DNA from 4 places in the Metabacillus mesotrionivorans genome. Region 2 is predicted to be linked to each of the others. Evidence: riboswitches for the same ligand, from Rfam matches in the RefSeq annotation. Region 2 holds a riboswitch; each other region holds the start of a gene.
What was found. Region 2 has a riboswitch for cobalamin ahead of metE (5-methyltetrahydropteroyltriglutamate--homocysteine S-methyltransferase). Riboswitches for the same ligand answer to the same signal wherever they lie in the genome.

Region 1 (4,466 bases), 440 kb from region 2:
AGCCGAAAATGAACTGACGCAGCTGGCCAATAAAGTGTCTGTTATTTTGGAAAATCATGAAGACCAGGAGCTTGCAAGGTCCATTACCTGGGAGCTTGCGGATGAACTGACTAGCATTGTGATAGCCGAGAACGAAAATGAATACTGGTTTTCTCCTAAAAAGTATGAAAACACACCAACCTTCAGCATGGAGGACATCCGCGCTGACAGAGAGCTGTCAAAGGTGTTCCAGGATCAGAAAAATGTAAGCAAGCTCACCCGGCTGCCGGAAGAACAGCAAAAAAACTCCGGAAACAAGGAGGAAGTGCTTGTAGTCGGTGTTCCCTATAAAACAAGTGACGGCAAGGACGGAGCCGTTTTTATGTCACAGTCCCTGCAGGCCGTCCAAAAGACAACCGAGCACACGACAAAATACATTCTTCTTGCGGCAGGTATAGCCATCATTCTGACAACGGTTTTTGCCTTCTTCCTGTCAACCAGAATTACCTATCCGCTGAGAAAAATGAGAGAGGCGACACAAGAGCTGACACGAGGCAATTTTGATACAAAAGTTCCGATTTTGAGCCACGATGAAATCGGGGAGCTCGCTATTGCATTCAATCAGATGGGGAGACAGCTGAAGTTTAACATCAACGCTCTTAATCAGGAGAAAGAGCACTTAACGAGCATTCTGAGCAGTATGGCAGACGGGGTTATCACACTTAATATTGATGGAACCATTCTTGTGACCAATCCCCCTGCGGAACGCTTCCTGCAGTCATGGTACTATGAACAAAAAATGCAGATAAACGAGGGGGAAGAAATTCCTCCTGAAGCGAAAGAATTGTTCCAGCGGGTTGTCAACACAGAAAGAGAGCATATCGTGGAAGTAACCCTTCAGGGAAGAAGCTGGGTGCTTGTCATGAGCCCGCTTTACAATCAGTCTTACGTCCGGGGGGCGGTAGCCGTGCTTCGGGACATGACAGAAGAGCGCCGGCTTGATAAATTGCGCAAAGACTTTATCGCAAACGTCAGCCATGAACTGAGAACGCCGATTGCCATGCTTCAGGGGTATTCTGAAGCGATTGTAGATGATATTGCAAGCTCGGATGAGGAGAAAAAAGAGATTGCCCAGGTTATTTACGATGAATCGCTCAGAATGGGACGGCTTGTCAATGATCTGCTCGATCTTGCCCGGATGGAAGCGGGTCATATCACCCTCAATCTTGAGAGCATTTCCATTAATGAATTTATTGAAAAAATCAACCGCAAGTTCCAGGGACTTGCGAGGGAAAAAGATATTACGCTCACCTCCAGTTTTGCACTCGACGAACCTGAGTTTGTTCTTGATCCGGATAAAATTGAACAGGTTCTGACGAATCTTGTGGATAACGCAATCAGGCATACTCTTGAGGGCGGCACAGTTGAAGTGGGGGTGCAGTCCGTTGCGGGCGGAATAAAGGTTGATGTTAAGGATACAGGCACAGGAATTGTCGAAGAAGATCTGCCGTTTGTTTTTGAACGCTTCTATAAAGCAGATAAGGCGAGGACGAGAGGCCGCTCCGGAACAGGCCTTGGTCTTGCGATTGCCAAGAACATTGTCGATGCCCATTCAGGTTCGATTAATGTGCACAGCAAAGTCAATGAAGGAACCACATTCAGTTTCTATCTGCCTCGAAAAAACGTTTTTCCTGATAGAATGTGACGAATATTCTTGTTTCATACGAAACACCTGTTGATGCCGCTTGTCATTTTAGGTACAATAAAAGCTGGATATAAAAGTGAATACGAAAAGAAACTGGTGCAAACTTTGCTTAATAGGGAATCAGGTGAGATGCCTGAACTGTCCCCGCAACTGTAAGTGCAGACAATACCTGCTTTTAGACCACTGTCAGAATGACTGATTCAGACGGGAAGGTGCAGGCTTGAGGATGAAGCACGAGTCAGTAGACCTGCCGGGTTCTTTCAAACGTTACTATTCTTCGGGGATTTGAGCATAGAAACGGCACAGTTATGGCACCAGTGCCTGCAGTTTCTTCTATGCCGTTTTTAAAAGCCCATCTTCTAACAGATGGGCTTTTTGCTATTCCAATACATACACAACAACAAGAGGAGAGATGGATCATGAACAAATTTTACAGCTTTCTCGCAGTGCTTCTTCTTGCACTGATGAGCGCCTGCGGAAATGCGGCAGAGGAACCTAAAACAGAAGAAGCAAAACCTGCTGCTGAAAGCGAAGAGCAGGCGGAGGAACTGAAAGCCTCTGTCACGCTGACTAAAAATGAAATGGCGGAGAAAGTAGAATCAAAAGAAGTGGTTTTTGAAGAAGGCCAGAGCCTTATGGATGCAATGAAGGCAAACTTTGAAATTGAAGAGTCCGGAGGCTTTATCAACGGAATTGAAGGCATCCAGGCGAGCGAAGCGGACAAAACATACTGGCATTTAGTTGTAAACGGGGAAGATGCTATGACAGGAGCAAATGACATTAAGCTGAAAGACGGCGATAAGATTGAATTTGATCTGCGGAATTATGAATAAGTGTGAGAAACAATGACAACGAGAAGAATCAGTCTTCTCTCTTTGCTTATTGCCTTGTCCGTTGTAGGCAGGCTGACTTTTCAGTTCATTCCGAATGTGCAGCCGATGACAGCCGTAATTCTTATAACCGCGATTCTGCTCGGACCGGTTAATGGAATGATCGTCGCGGTGCTTGGCTGTTTTCTCAGCAATCTGCTGCTTGGCATGGGCATGTGGACAATCTGGCAGATGCTTGCCTGGGGGACCTTGGCTTTAATCTTCGGCCTGCTTGGAAAAGCGGTTAAAAGAAACAGACTTCTCGTTTTTACCCCGGCAGCCGTTCTTGCGGGATATCTTTTTGGATTCATCGTTTCTCTGAATATGTTTGTCCTGACCGAAAATGGACTTGTCTACTATCTTGCAGGAATCCCGTTTGATACGATGCATGCAGCAGGAAACGGCATTTTCTTTCTCGTGCTGTACCCGGTCATGCAAAAAACGTTTCAGTATTATCTCTATAAAAACGATTATGGCGTTACACTTCAATAAAATAATGGCAGAATAAGAGAGAGACTTTCTTTATAGCTTAGGCAAGACAGTCTGAGAACAAAGGACAGGAGCTGCTGAATATGAATTTGTATACTAGAACCGGTGATAAAGGGAAAACAAGCATTATCGGGGGCCGGGTCGATAAGGATGATCTGAGGGTAGAGGCCTACGGAACAATCGATGAGGTAAACTCTTTTACCGGTCTTGCCATGACATGGATGAACGATGATACCCTAAAAGACATGAAGCAGGAATTTGAAAAAATCCAGCATGAACTTTTTGACTGCGGAAGCGATCTTGCTGTCATCCACGGCAAGCAAAAACATCCCTATAAAACAACTCCTGACATGATTGAGTTTCTTGAATCACGAATCGATGCGTACACAGCAGAAGCCCCTCCGCTCGAGCGATTCATTCTTCCTGGAGGGACAAAGGCGGCTGCTGCCATCCATGTGGCAAGGACCGTAGCAAGAAGGGCAGAGCGCTGTATTGTTTCGCTCAAAAAAGAAACGGAAATCAATGAGCATGTTTTAACATACATGAACAGACTTTCCGATTATTTCTTTGCGGCAGCTAGAGCGGCAAATGCCAGACTCGGTTCAAAAGATGTGGAGTATGAAAGAAGTGCCATCGTATTTACTAAAAAGAAAGAGTCATAATTTCTTTAAAAAGGAAGGCGGAAACTGCCTTCCTTTTTCTATGCAATCCCGATATAGTAAAAGATGTGTAACTTTTTATTCTTCATTCCGACTAATGTATTGATTGGAGGTTCGTTCATGGAAGAGGCCTTTCAGAGGATTTATGAAAAATATCACAGCGATCTTTTCCAGTTCTTATTTTATATGGTAAAGAATCGTGAACAGGCCGAGGACCTCGTTCAGGAAGTGTATATACGAATATTAAAATCACACAGCAGTTTTGAAGGACGGAGCAGTGAAAAAACCTGGATCCTCTCCATTGCAAGACATGTTGCGATTGATTTTTTCCGCAAACAGAAAACACTCAAACAGCGCATCTTTGAAGCATTTGACTGGGACCGTGAGCAAATACGGGATCATCAGCCGCTTCCGGAGGAGATTGCCGCTTTAAACGAAGAGATGCAGATGGTATACAGAACGCTTGATACATGCACGGTCGATCAGAAGGCCGTCATAATCTTAAGGTATATTCAGGGAATGTCCATTTCGGATACAGCAGAAGCCCTGGGATTTACAGAAAGCAAAGTGAAAACGACCCAGCACAGAGCGCTGAAAGCTTTGAAAAATAAATTGTCTGAACACTCGATCAGGAAGGAGGGAATAGTAAAGGGATGAATCAATCAAAATGGAACGATGAGCAGATTACAGATAAGCTTCAAGCAATGCCGGATATCAAAGATCGGCGCTCGCAGCAGCAAATATACACCCGTTTGCAGGAACGTA
Region 2 (4,466 bases):
GCTGTAGGTTACCATCATCCCAAGACCTGTACCGTTTGATTTTGTTGAAAAGTAAGGTTCACCAAGACGCAGCACCTGATCCTCAGTCATGCCCTTTCCATGGTCTGTTATTGTGATTTTTACATATGAACCTTCTTTTTGTGTTGAAATTTGAACCTGTCCTCCGTTGCTGTATGACTCAATGCTGTTTTTCAGCATGTTGATAAAGGATTGCTTTAACTTGAGGGAATCCCCGAGAACATACAGCTCTTCTTTGCTGAAATCTTCCTCTAACTGTACATTTTCCATCTGAGCGAGGGGTGTCAGTACATTCATGCAGTTCTTTAGTTCACTGTGAATAGAAATTGGGTGCTGGTGCTCAGCCTCCGGTCTTGCAAAGGTTAAATAATCTTTAATGATATTTGTAGCACGGTCCAGTTCATCTAATGAGATTTTTATGTATTCTTCTCTTTTCTCCCTGCTGATTTCATCATCTCTGAGCAGCTGAAGAAAACCCTTTGTTGTTGTCAGGGGATTGCGCACTTCATGTGAAATGCTTGCTGCAAGATGGCTGACAACTTCCAGCTTTTCTGCTTTAATGACCCTTTTCAGCAGATAAAAATTCTGAATGATCGTTTCAAACAAAATCGTTCCAATAACCGCTGCAAAAATATGAAAGATGATCAGTTCCACATAATGCGACGGATGAAAAGCCGTTTTATACATCATCTCAATCTGGATAATGGAGAACAGCAGAGAGCCCAGAACTAATGCAGCTACTAGACAGAGCTTTATTCTAAGCCTGCTTTTCAGATAATATGAAGACAGCATCGGGACTAACAAAACAAGTATTCCTGCCATGACAATTGTCGGATATATGCCGCTGCCGCCAATAATCACCCTTGTTCCGACTGTGACGATAAATAAAAAGATTCCAAGTGGATATCCTCCATACAAAAGCCCCATAACATATGGAATTCGCCTGAAATCAAAGAAAAATTCTCCATCAATCATAAAGGGATACTGCATGCTAAAGACAATGGCAAGCGCAGGAAGAAGGGCAAACAGCCACTTTTTCATTTTCTTGTTCGTTTCTTTTCTCATATACAATAATTGAATGATGAGAAGCGGAGACAAAACGAGCAAAAGATTTAACAATACATCCTTCATTTCCATGGGCACACACCTAATTCTCCAAATAGTGAAATTTCCTCTCTATTAAAATATATATCAAACGGAAAGAAAATGTTAGAATATTCTAATAGACTGGCTAAAATTTTTCCCGGGAGATGAGAAATGGCGATAAAGTTGCTGAAGCAAGAACAGGTATCACAGGCTGCCGCTTTTTTAGAAAAAGACCATGATGTAAACGCTTTGATAGCAGAAGATCTTAAGGATGAACAGATCCGGGTTTACGGTCAGTATCAAGGTCCTGAATTAACGGCTTTGCTTATAGTTTATCCTGAAAAAATATACTTCTGCAGTTCCGTCATTCCTGCGGATATTGAAGCTTTTATTCCTGTCATTCAGAAAACCGGCATAAGGAGAATTTTTGGGAAACAGGAACTTATTGAGGCATTAAAAAAGATTGTCAAAACCGAGATTGAAAGTGACTCTGTTATGATGAAATACGATAATAGAGCAGCCGGCAGCGTATCCGGCGAAGTCTGCAAAATCACAAGTCTTGATGAATGCCGCAGGCTTTACCGGTTATTTATGCAGGTGGAAGAATATAAAATGACTGGTCCAAATGAAGCTTTTTTTGCCGGTGAACAGTATGAAAGCATCCTCTCTGGAAAGCTTAGTGTGTATTACGTCGAGGAAAACGGCACGATGGCAGCAACTGCAGGAATTTTTACAGATCACGAAAAGACTGCTGTTATTGCCGGCGTTGCCACTCCTACAAAATACAGAAGAAAAGGATATGCCTCAAAAGTCATCGAGAGAATCTGCCGTGATTTCGGAACTGAAAGAGAGCTCTATTTATTTTACAATAATCCGGATGCCGAAAACCTTTATAAAAAGCTTGGATTTTATGAGACTGCCAAATGGAAAGTGATCGGAATTTCTTTCTGAATAATAAGAAATGTCTTGCAAGATTGAGAAACATCAGCTATTGTTAAAAACAATCACAAAAATATTCTTAATATGTTGACAAGCGATGGGTGCTGACGCGTTTACGCGGAAGCTTAAAAGGGAAGCCGGTGAAAATCCGGTGCGGTCGCGCCACTGTAATGGGGAGCATTCTGCACAAAGCCACTGTTCTGAAATGGAATGGGAAGGCAGCAGCATGCAGTGAACCAGAGCCAGGAGACCTGCCTGTCGTATGCACTTTAAGCCTACGCGAAATAGGGAGGGTGATGCGGTATGTTGAAACCTTTGTTGTGTCTCAACTCTAGTTAGCTGTGTCCATTAAACTCTCTTTTAAAAAGGAGAGTTTTTTTGCGTTTAGAGCTGAGAAACTATGAAAACGGGGGAACCGCAATGAAAATTAGAAATTCAAACCTTGGCTATCCGAGAATCGGCGAAAAAAGAGAATGGAAAAAGCTTCTTGAGGCGTTTTGGAGAGGAGATCTGACGGAGCAGGAGTTTCATTTGGATATGAAGAAAATCAGGCTCTCTCATTTGGTGAAACAGCGCGAGTCGGGCATTGACCTAGTGCCGGTCGGCGACTTCAGCTATTACGATCATGTACTTGATACGGCTGTTATGTTCGGCCTGATCCCGGAAAGATTCAGGGATCTGAACCCATCATCACTTGAAACGTATTTCGCGATTGCCAGGGGAAGCCAAGACAAAGTCGCATCAGAGATGACAAAATGGTTTAACACAAACTACCATTACATCGTGCCTGAGCTTGACGGAACAGAGCCCCGCCTTATCCACAACCGCTTGCTTGAGCTATATAAAGAAGCAAGGAATGAGACCGGGATTACGGGGAAACCGGTACTTATCGGGCCGCTTACTCTCACAGCCCTTTCAAAAGGAGAAAAGAAAGAAGAAATTCTTGAAAAACTCATCCCTTTATATGTTCAGGTTTTCAAGGAGCTTGAAGAAGAAGGAGCAGAGTGGATACAAATAGACGAACCAATATTCGTTACATCTGCAGCAGATGCAGCCTTTATGAAAAAAACGAAGAAAATCTATGAAACAATAAAAGAAGGCTTAGGCAGGGCAAAACTTCTTCTGCAAACCTACTTTGAATGTCCTGAACAATATGAACAGCTCATTCAGCTGCCTGTTGACGGCATAGGCCTGGATTTTGTTCATGACAGCGGCAAAACGCTGGAGCATTTGAGTGCATTCGGTTTTCCAAAGGACAAGGTGCTTGCGGCAGGCGTCATCGACGGCCGCAATATCTGGAAGGCAGAGCTTCAGAAAACAGTCAAACTGGTAAACCGAATTCTGGATGAGGTCGGAAGAGACCGGCTGATTCTTCAGCCTTCATGCAGTCTGATTCATGTGCCTGTAACAGCAGAGAGCGAAGGGGCTCTGCATCCCCTTGTTAAAAACGCGCTCGCATTTGCAGATGAAAAGCTGCATGAAATCACCCTGCTGACAAAATTTTTAAATTTTGAAGAAGAGACCCTTTCAGCCTATGATCAAGGGATAGCAGATCTTGAGGCTTCAGACTTGAGAAACCGGCATTCTGTACATGCTTCATATGATAAGTACAGCACTGTCAGAGTTGGAGCAGTTCAAAGAAAAGAGGCGCAGCAAAGAAAATTCAGCCTTCCGCTGCTTCCGACGACAACCATCGGAAGTTTTCCTCAAACGAAAGAAGTGCGTGCTGCTAGGCTGAAGTATAAAAAAGGAACTCTCTCAGAAGCGGACTATTATCAGTTTATTGAAGGTGAAATAAAAAAGTGGATTGATATCCAGGAAAACCTGGGGCTTGATGTCCTCGTTCACGGTGAGTTCGAGCGGACAGACATGGTTGAATATTTCGGTGAAAAGCTTGGAGGGATGACTGTCACCTCAAATGGGTGGGTGCAGTCATACGGTTCACGCTGCGTAAGACCTCCTCTTATTTACGGGGACGTGTTTTTTAAGGAGCCGATGACACTAAAAGAAACCCTTTTTGCCCAAAAGCTGACTGACAAGCCTGTAAAAGGAATGCTGACCGGACCGGTTACAATAGTAAATTGGTCTTTTGTAAGATCTGACGTACCTGGAGCAGCAGTGTTAAATCAGCTCTCTCTCGCCGTGAGGGAAGAGGTTGAAGCATTAGAGAGAGCAGGAATCGGCATGATTCAGGTAGATGAACCTGCACTTAGAGAAGGTCTTCCGCTTAAACAGGAAAAGAAGAAACAGTATTTGGACGAGGCCGTCACTGCTTTTAAAAGATCAATAGCTTCTGTGAAACCTGAGACGCAAATTCATACACATATGTGTTATTCAAGCTTTGACGACATGATCGAAGCAATTGATGCGCTTGATGCAGATGTCATCTCCATTGAGACTTCAAGAAGCCACGGGGAACTGAT
Region 3 (4,466 bases), 140 kb from region 2:
GTCATCTAACAGCAAAGTTTGTCCCATGTGTATCTCGTAACCTGAAAGCGTTAGATCCTCATATCCGGGGACAGCACAAGATCCTTCCGTCTGAACGGTTTTCTTATCCGCATACAGGACAGTTGAAACAGGGAAAATGGCAAGCCCGTCCTGTTCTCTAATGCCGGATTCAACGCCTTCTGGATCAAACAGTTTTTCTCCCATCATCTGATACCCGCCGCATATCCCCACGATCTGGCTGCCAATTTTATAGGCTGCCTGCACTCTATTAAATAATCCAGTTTCCTTTAGAAATCGCAAATCTTCAGCTGTATTTTTACTGCCTGGAAGAATAATTAGATCCGGCCGGCCAAATTCTGATGCTTTTCGGACAAAGCGGATATTCACATCAGGTTCCAGTCTCAGAGGATCAATGTCCGTAAAATTAGACAGTCTTGGGTATGAAAGAACGGCGACATCCAAATCTCCTTCAAGATTTGTGCCTCGGGAGTACTGATTGAGGACGAGGGAATCTTCACCATCGATTTCAAGATCTGATATAAACGGGATAACACCAACTACAGGTATTCCTGTGTACTCTTCAAACCATTGGAGCCCCGGTTCAAGCAGGGCAAAATCTCCCCTGAATTTATTGATAACAACTCCGGCAACCCGTTTTCGGTCTTTTTCCTGAAGGAGCTGAAGCGTTCCGACAAGGCTTGCGAAAACACCCCCTCTATCAATGTCTCCCACTAGTAAAACAGGTGCATCTGCAATCTCTGCAACGCGCATGTTGACGAGCTCCCTGTCATTTAAATTGACTTCAGCAGGTGAACCTGCCCCTTCGATTACAACCGCGTCATAGTTCGTCAGCAGCTTGTGCAACGATTTTTTAATCGCTTCAAGACCAAGGCTGAAAAAGTCTTCCCGGTAGACTGCGGTGTTCATGACAGCAAATGGTCTGCCGTGAAAAACGATCTGGGATTCCATCTCTCCTGAAGGTTTAATTAAAATCGGGTTCATATCCGTGTCAGCTTCAATTCCTGCTGCTTCAGCCTGAACTCCCTGGGCTCTGCCGATTTCTTTGCCGTCTTTTGTTATGTATGAGTTCAGTGCCATGTTCTGTGATTTAAAGGGAGCGGTTTTATACCCGTCCTGCCTGAAAATCCTGCACAGTGCGGTTGACAGAATGCTTTTGCCTGCATCCGAATGAGTCCCCTGAATCATGAGTCTGAGCGCCTTTTTCTTCCCATTTTCTTTAATATTCAATTCCATATATGGCGTCGACACCTTCATCGTAATAATGCTTTTCAACGTCGATCACAGAGACGAGATCAGCTATTTCCCTGATTTCTCTTTTGGCGTTTCTGCCTGTCAGGACAAGGTGGACATGAAGAGGACGGTTTTGAATGGTCAAAATGACGTCTTCAAGAGGAAGAACATCGTCCACAGGAAAGGTCTGAATGGCAAGGGCATTGTTGATTTCATCAAGAATGACAACATCGCTTTCCCCGCTCAGAATGGTTTCTTTTGCTGTTATCCAAGCCTGTTTTAAAGCTTCCCGGTGAATCTCAGGTGTTTTGGTCCAGGTAAATCCGGCACCGAGCTGCTGAATACTGACTCCGGGCAAAGCATTTAAAATTGTTCTCTCACCGTATGTCCGCTCAGGAGATTTAATAAATTGCAGAATGGAAACGGTCATTTGTCTTCCGGCAGCCCGCACAGCAAGACCGATTGCAGCTGTCGTTTTTCCTTTTCCATTGCCTGTGTAGACAAGCACTCTTCCTTTTTCGTTTTTCATCGCCATATATCCATCTCCCATCTTTTTAACCAATATAAAAAGGCCCTGACTGAAGACAGTCAAGGCCTAAATAAGCATAGTGAAGTAACGCATACAGGGGTCCTGACTCGTTCTTCCCACCGAAAAACAAGCAAAAATCAATTAAAGCAGGTCTCCTGGCTTTGCGCTTCATCTTGATCCTGAGCCTTCCCGACATTAGAGTCAGTGGCAATTCAGTTTAATCTGCGCTTACAGTAGCGGGGGCTGCGCCGGATTTCCACCGGCTTCCCTATTATCCTGAGTATTCAGGCACTTTAAAAGAATCATATTTTTTGTTCATTGTAATCTATAAAACTGGAAAAGTCATCAAGATTTTTTTAAATTTGTCGTTTTTTCTCTTAATTTGGTTTTCTCAAGCTCAAGTCTCTTTGTCGTTTCCAGCTGAAGAACGTTCCCGAACGTAATGTCGATTTTTTTTGTAAACAGCGGCCCGTCGTAGACGAAAGTATGGTATTCACCAGCCTCTCCCATCGGACAGATGTCTGTATTTAAAGCGCGGTCGATGAATGGCTGATTAACCTCCATTCCGAGCCAGGATGGATCGAGTTTGTCATCCCTTACTCTGATTACAGCTGCTTTATATCCGCTGACTGCAAACTGCTGAAGTGCAAGTATGGCGTTCTCTTTTTCCATCCATAAAGGGTAAAGCGGTTCAAGACCTGCTTCGGCCGAAGCTTTTTCTCCCCACTCCCGGTGCTCGTCCAAATAAAGATCGCCGAAAGCAACAGCTGTAAGGGAGTATTGCTCCTTCAACTCTTTCAGCGCACCGATAAAGTGATCCGTATAGCTTTCATAGGTGCATGATATAAAATGCACTGGTATTTCAAGCGCAAGACTTTGCTGTTTGATCGCATCTATTTTCTCTCCGTGCCCGAATGTTCTTCCAGTTTCAGCCGGAACCGTCGTTATAAGGCATGCGATTTCATGCCCCTCGGCTGCAAGTTTATGAAGGGCCATGCATCCGTCTTTCCCTCCGCTCCAGGATACAGCTGTTTTCTTTTTCAATTCCATCCACCATCCCATCAAGAGTATAGCCTTGATTATGATGGGTTCAGAATGTTTAGTCAAAAAGAAAAATAGACTGCTTTGTTTATTTCACTGCCATTTTTAAGGCTGTCCTGTATAGAAGTTCGGTTCCGAGCGAAATATCTTCCATCGTTGAAAACTCTTTCGGATTATGGCTGATGCCGTCCTTGCAGCGGACAAAAATCATCCCGTAGTCACATTCATAAGACATCGCGAGCGCATCATGAAAGGGTCCGCTCATCAGTTCAGGCGCATTCAGACCGATCTCGTTGCTTGCTGCCCTCATAATTTCCATAATGTCTTCCGAGCAATACCGCGGTTCACTGTTTGTGTCTTCAGATAAGATATATGTCAGTCCGTGATCCTCGCAGATCAGATGCAGCCGTTTTCTCAACTGATTCTCTATGATATTTCTTCTTTCCATTTGAATATCCCTGAGGTCCACCGTAAACATCACTTTTTCAGGTATGATGTTCCGTGAATCAGGAAAAACCTTTAAGCTCCCGACGGTTCCGACAGTAGGTGCAGATGGATCTTCTGAAGCGAGATCATTCAGGGCAACGATGACCTTTGCCGCTCCCACTAAAGCATCCTGTCTCATATGCATTGGCACAGATCCGGCATGGCCTGCAAAGCCTTCAAGCTCAACTGTCAGCCACAATGGGCCAGAGATGCCCGTTACAATGCCAATGGGCGCATCCTTAGACTCAAGAACCGGTCCCTGTTCAATGTGCAGCTCAAGATAGGCTGAAATGCTTCCGGGAGCGTACTCTGACTCCTTAAAGCGCTCGGGATCACATCCGAAGGAAATTAGTGCATCCCGCCGTGTTACACCGTTTTTATCTTTCCGGTCAAGTTCTCCCTCTTCAAGTTTGCCGAGTATCCCTCTGACGCCAAATAACCCTTTATTAAAGCGTGCTCCCTCTTCATCGCAAAAAGCAGCAACTTCGATTGGCATTTCGGGAATAAACGAGTTCTCCTGCAATGTCTGAACGGCTTCGATTGCCCCAAGAACACCGATGACTCCATCAAATCTTCCGCCATACGGCTGTGAATCAATATGGGACCCGAGCATAAGGACAGGTGCTTCAGCTTTTTTTCCCTCGAGCCTGCCAATCAGATTTCCAAAGTGATCTATCCGTGCGGTAAGGCCTGCTTCCTCCATCCAGCCTTTGACTGTTTCAACTGCAAGTTTATCTTCCTTTGACAAGGCAAGCCTCGAAACCCCGGTTTCGCCAATCTTTCCGATTTCGGCGAGTGTATGAATTCTTTCTTCTAATCGGGTTTTATTGATGGTCAGTGTCTGTTCAGGCATGTATGATCCTCCTGTAAAAGTAATAGAATATTCTGTCTTTATACTATAGGAAAATGGAGCTCATTTCATTTTTCTAAATGTAAAAGGATTCAATTGAAGTTCTTACACTTTGTCCATTTCTACCGTTCTATTGTGCTTTTCAGATGAAACCGATAAACTAAAAGAGATAACCAATATCGGCCACTGGAGGTCTTTTTTTCATGAAAGCAAGGTATGAGCTTGATAAAATGCAAATAACGTTAAGCAATGTGACGCTGAGGCATTTTGCGGACAGTTATGTTCTGCTTAAAGCAGCAGATGATAATA
Region 4 (4,466 bases), on a different contig from region 2:
GATGAGAACCAGGCAACTGGAGACGTTGAGATTCTGTCAGGCTCCCCTGCAGATGCCATCCTTGCATTTGCTGATGAACATGCAGCCGATCTCATCATTATGGGCAACAGTGATTCAGGAGGCCTTAAAAAACTGCTTTTCGGCGGAGTTAGCGATAAAGTGCATCATCAGTCGAATATTTCAGTGCTGATTGCAAAATAAATGTGATAACGGGTGCTTTTTAGAGCATCCGTTTTTTTGAGTGCTACTCAAAAACCCCTGACACAAACAAAGTTTCAGGGGTTTTTTCGTTCCTTCCAGACTCCAGTTCCTTTTACTTTTATCACCAGTTGACATAGATCAATAGACTGATATAATACTTTTATGCACAAAAGCATAAAAGCGTTTAAGTATAAAAGGAAGGAATTTCAATTTATGAATCAATCAAAATCACTCTCATTCACTGGTTCAGTGATTCTATTTTTATCGATGATCGGCATTATTTTCATCAGTTTATTTTACTTAAAAACAGAACCGCATCTTCCGCTGATGCTTTGCCTTGTTTTTCTCAGCGGCGCTGCAGTCCTATATAAGTACTCCTGGAAGGATATTGAGGACGGAATTGTAAAAGGCATTCAATCCGGTGTTCAGCCGATCATTATTCTGGCTCTTATCGGAATCCTTATTGGAGCCTGGATGTTCAGCGGTACGATACCGACTGTTATGATAGCTGCTTTGTCCATCATAGATCCGGCGTACCTTCTGATTTTGACTCTTATATGCTGCACCATTATTTCAAGCCTTGTGGGCAGCAGTTTTACAACGGTCAGCACAGTCGGAGTTGCTCTTATGGGAGTGGCGATTGCTGCAGGAGTTCCTGTTGAATGGGCTGCAGGGGCTGTTATTTGCGGAGCATGCTTCGGTGATAAAATGTCGCCGATGTCAGATACGACGAACTTTGCCTCCGGTGTGGCCGAGGTCAATATTTTCACACATATCCGCCATATGTCAAAGACAACAATTCCAGCTTATGCGATAACAGCTGTTCTTTTCTGGTATATGGGGACAACACTTGCGGCTGACGCAGCGACACTTGATAACATCAAAGAAATTATGACGATCATGAAGGAGCACGTAACAATCAGTCCATGGACTTTGATCTCTCCTCTGATTGTGATTGGTCTTGCCATTTCCAGGGTACCTGTTATTCCTGCTCTTGCTGCAGGCATAGCAACTGCCGGCATCACAGGTCTCCTCATTCAGGACGGGACAAATCTTTCCGGTCTCTTAGCTGTTCTGCAAAATGGAACAGTGTTTGATATTCAGCAGGAAACCGTCCGGCAAATGCTGAACCGCGGCGGGCTTCAATCTATGATGTGGTCCATTTCGCTGATCATGATCGCCTTTGCTTTAGGCGGATTGATGGATAAAATGCAGCTGATTCAGACTTTATTAAACGGATTGATTGAGAGAATCAAAGTCAAAGGGCAGCTGATCCTTGCAACCATTTCTTCTTCAATCGGAGTTAATCTCGTAACGGGAGAACAGTATTTGTCCATACTCATACCAGGTCAGTCGTTTAAACCGGCCTATGAAAAACTGAACGTTGAAAAGAAATATTTATCAAGATCCCTTGAAGATGCCGGAACACTGATCAATCCCCTTATTCCCTGGGGAGTAAGCGGGGCCTTTTTCGCGCAGACACTTGGTGTCGACGTCATTTCGTATCTGCCATTTGCGTTCTTTCTCTATTTGTCTCCATTGTTTTCTATCCTGTTTGGATTCCTTCCTGCCCGGAAACATACAGTCTAGCAGAAAATCCCGCCTTACCCAGGCGGGATTTTTATTATCTCTCGACCACTTTCGTTTCAATTGCAATCAGTTCATCAAACAGCTTTTGAAGCTTTCTTGTGACAGGTCCGGGTATTCCTTCTCCAATTTTTCTTTCATCAACCTTTATTACAGGAATCACTTCACTGGTCGTAGAGGTGATAAAAGCTTCATCGAGAGAGGCAAGACCGTCTGTGTTCAGTCTTTCTTCCAGAAACTCAATTCCGTTCTGTCTGCAAAGCTCCTCTACTTTCATTCTCGTAACACCATTCAGAATCAGGTTATTCGCAGGATGGGTAAACACACTTCCATTTTTCACCCCGTAGAAATTAGAGGATGACCCCTCCGTAATCATGCCGCTTCGGTGAAGCAGCGCTTCATAAGCCCCGCGGTCATGTGCCTCCTGTTTCGCAAGGACATTTCCGAGAAGATTCAAGCTTTTGATATCGCATCTGAGCCAGCGCACGTCTTCAAGCAGACAGAGAGAAATTCCTTCCTCCTGCTCTTTTACGGGTTTTGAGCATGGAATCGGATAGGCCGTTAATTCAGGAACCGTATCCTTGCCAGGAAACAGATGCTTTCTAGCGGCAGCTCCTCTTGTTACCTGCATATAAACACCGCCGTCTTCTGTCTTATTCAGGCGGAGAAGTTCTTCAAGCTGATTCGTCAGCTCCTCTATCGTATATGGAAGGGCGATTTTAATTTCTTTTCCGCTTCGAATGAACCGCTCCATATGCTCCTTCATCGCAAAATATGCTCCATCATACACTCTGATGACCTCGTAGACCCCGTCACCGAACTGATGGCCCCTGTCTTCAAGATCAATCGAAACTTCATCTCGCTTCCTATACTCACCGTTAACAAGTATGTACATGATAAATCTCCTTTTTTAAGACTTAGTGTAAGCTGCCCTTAAACCTATGGTATGATGAAACACGCTGAACTGTAAAATGGTTTTCTATTTTTCTTTCGACATTTTCATAGATTTCAGTTGAAATTTCACCCCGTGTCATTTATGATGAGAATATCAAATGACACAACATATTGATTATTCACTTAAATTAAAATACTACATATTGAAATTAACAGCAAATCAAGGTGCCAACATGTTGGCTTAAAAGGGAATCCGGTGCAAATCCGGAACTGTCCCCGCAACTGTAAGTGTGACGAACTGGGAATACCACTGTACGAGAGAAATGTATGGGAAGGACTCAGCGCAGAGTGATCACAAGTCAGGAGACCTGCCTTAGATTTGCAGAAGTTTCGAATTCTTCGGGGACTGAGGAGATGAAACGATGGCCAGTAACAGGGATGCGTGCACCCTCTTATTCTATCGTTTGATCCGCTCATGTTCTCATGGGCGGTTTTTTTGATTTTCCGCAGTAATTTCCCTGAAAGATCATGGACCATTATACGAAAATCCGAACTATAAATGAGGAGGATGTCTTATGGCAACCAAAATGACTACTATCATTGTAAACGAACTGACAAACGAAAAAGCCCCGTTCTCACAGGAGCGACTGACTGACTTTATTTCTGAAACCGGAAAAGATTTTAAAGAGCTTGACCTCCGTACATACACCGAAAGAGCTGTTCAAAGCATGGAAGGCCGCACTGTCTGTTCTGCCTCTCAGGTGACCAACCTGCTTATTCTCGAAGGCCTCTCAAATATCAGTGAGCTGCAGCCGGAATGGACCTATTTCTGTGCCCGGATTTATCTTAAAAAGCTTTATAAAGAAGCTGCATTCAACAGGAAATCAGGGGGCGGCACCTTCCTGTCACTGATCAAAACCCTTACGGCAAAAGGCATCTACAGCAGACATCTTCTTGATTCTTATTCCGAAGAAGAAATTGAGCAGCTTTCGCAAGTCATCGACCATGACAAAGACAAGCTTTTTACATACATCGGGCTGCGGACACTCTCTGACCGGTATCTTGCGAGAGATTATGACAAGTCGGTTTATGAGCTTCCCCAGGAGCGGTATCTCGTCATCGCCATGACGCTGATGGCAAAGGAAGAAACGGAACACCGCCTTCAGCTTGTAAAAGAAGCCTACTGGGCACTCAGCAATTTGTATATGACCGTTGCGACTCCAACTTTGTCAAACGCAGGAAAGCCTGTCGGACAGCTGTCCAGCTGTTTTATTGATACAGTTGATGACAGCCTGCAGGGCATCTTTGACAGCAATACAGACATTGCCAATCTCTCAAAATCAGGCGGCGGCATCGGAGTTTATCTCGGGAAGATCCGCAGCCGCGGCAGTGATATTAAAGGCTTTAAAGGAGTGTCATCCGGTGTCATCCCGTGGATGAAGCAGCTTAACAATACGGCGGTAAGCGTGGATCAGCTCGGGCAAAGAAAAGGCGCGATTGCCGTTTACCTTGACGTTTGGCACAAGGATATCTTTTCATTCCTTGATTCCAAGCTGAACAATGGTGATGAGCGTTTACGGACGCATGACCTCTTCACCGGCGTATGCCTGCCGGACCTGTTCATGGAACAGGCAGAAAACCGAGGAGAGTGGCATTTGTTCGACCCTCATGAAGTACGGAAAGTCATGGGTTACTCGCTGGAAGATTACTATGATGAGAAAGTTGGCTCAGGTTCGTTCCGCGAAAAATATTGGGAATGCGCCAATCACCCGGAGCTCTCAAAA

Region 1: it holds a riboswitch for cobalamin, as region 2 does, so the genes downstream of both, ACTSEZ_RS08840 (DUF4430 domain-containing protein) here and metE (5-methyltetrahydropteroyltriglutamate--homocysteine S-methyltransferase) in region 2, are expected to answer to the same signal.
Region 3: it holds a riboswitch for cobalamin, as region 2 does, so the genes downstream of both, ACTSEZ_RS05770 (cob(I)yrinic acid a,c-diamide adenosyltransferase) here and metE (5-methyltetrahydropteroyltriglutamate--homocysteine S-methyltransferase) in region 2, are expected to answer to the same signal.
Region 4: it holds a riboswitch for cobalamin, as region 2 does, so the genes downstream of both, ACTSEZ_RS16675 (ribonucleoside-diphosphate reductase subunit alpha) here and metE (5-methyltetrahydropteroyltriglutamate--homocysteine S-methyltransferase) in region 2, are expected to answer to the same signal.

What each region holds. Positions count from the first base shown of each region.
Region 1 covers NZ_JBQMFF010000002.1:747,966-752,431, reverse strand. The annotation lists gene ACTSEZ_RS08845 (ATP-binding protein) at 1-1,684, shown strand, start outside; cobalamin riboswitch at 1,762-1,953, shown strand; gene ACTSEZ_RS08840 (DUF4430 domain-containing protein) at 2,104-2,517, shown strand; gene ACTSEZ_RS08835 (ECF transporter S component) at 2,530-3,045, shown strand; gene ACTSEZ_RS08830 (cob(I)yrinic acid a,c-diamide adenosyltransferase) at 3,126-3,704, shown strand; gene sigX (RNA polymerase sigma factor SigX) at 3,822-4,358, shown strand; gene ACTSEZ_RS08820 (RsiX family anti-sigma factor) at 4,355-4,466, shown strand, end outside.
Region 2 covers NZ_JBQMFF010000002.1:307,577-312,042, reverse strand. The annotation lists gene ACTSEZ_RS06425 (ATP-binding protein) at 1-1,155, opposite strand, end outside; gene ACTSEZ_RS06420 (GNAT family N-acetyltransferase) at 1,276-2,055, shown strand; cobalamin riboswitch at 2,126-2,316, shown strand; gene metE (5-methyltetrahydropteroyltriglutamate--homocysteine S-methyltransferase) at 2,464-4,466, shown strand, end outside.
Region 3 covers NZ_JBQMFF010000002.1:167,932-172,397, forward strand. The annotation lists gene ACTSEZ_RS05765 (cobyric acid synthase) at 1-1,254, opposite strand, end outside; gene ACTSEZ_RS05770 (cob(I)yrinic acid a,c-diamide adenosyltransferase) at 1,238-1,780, opposite strand; cobalamin riboswitch at 1,909-2,091, opposite strand; gene ACTSEZ_RS05775 (Dph6-related ATP pyrophosphatase) at 2,126-2,824, opposite strand; gene ACTSEZ_RS05780 (M20 family metallo-hydrolase) at 2,910-4,160, opposite strand; gene ACTSEZ_RS05785 (hypothetical protein) at 4,361-4,466, shown strand, end outside.
Region 4 covers NZ_JBQMFF010000007.1:11,828-16,293, forward strand. The annotation lists gene ACTSEZ_RS16660 (universal stress protein) at 1-201, shown strand, start outside; gene nhaC (Na+/H+ antiporter NhaC) at 415-1,791, shown strand; gene dat (D-amino-acid transaminase) at 1,826-2,683, opposite strand; cobalamin riboswitch at 2,890-3,072, shown strand; gene ACTSEZ_RS16675 (ribonucleoside-diphosphate reductase subunit alpha) at 3,258-4,466, shown strand, end outside.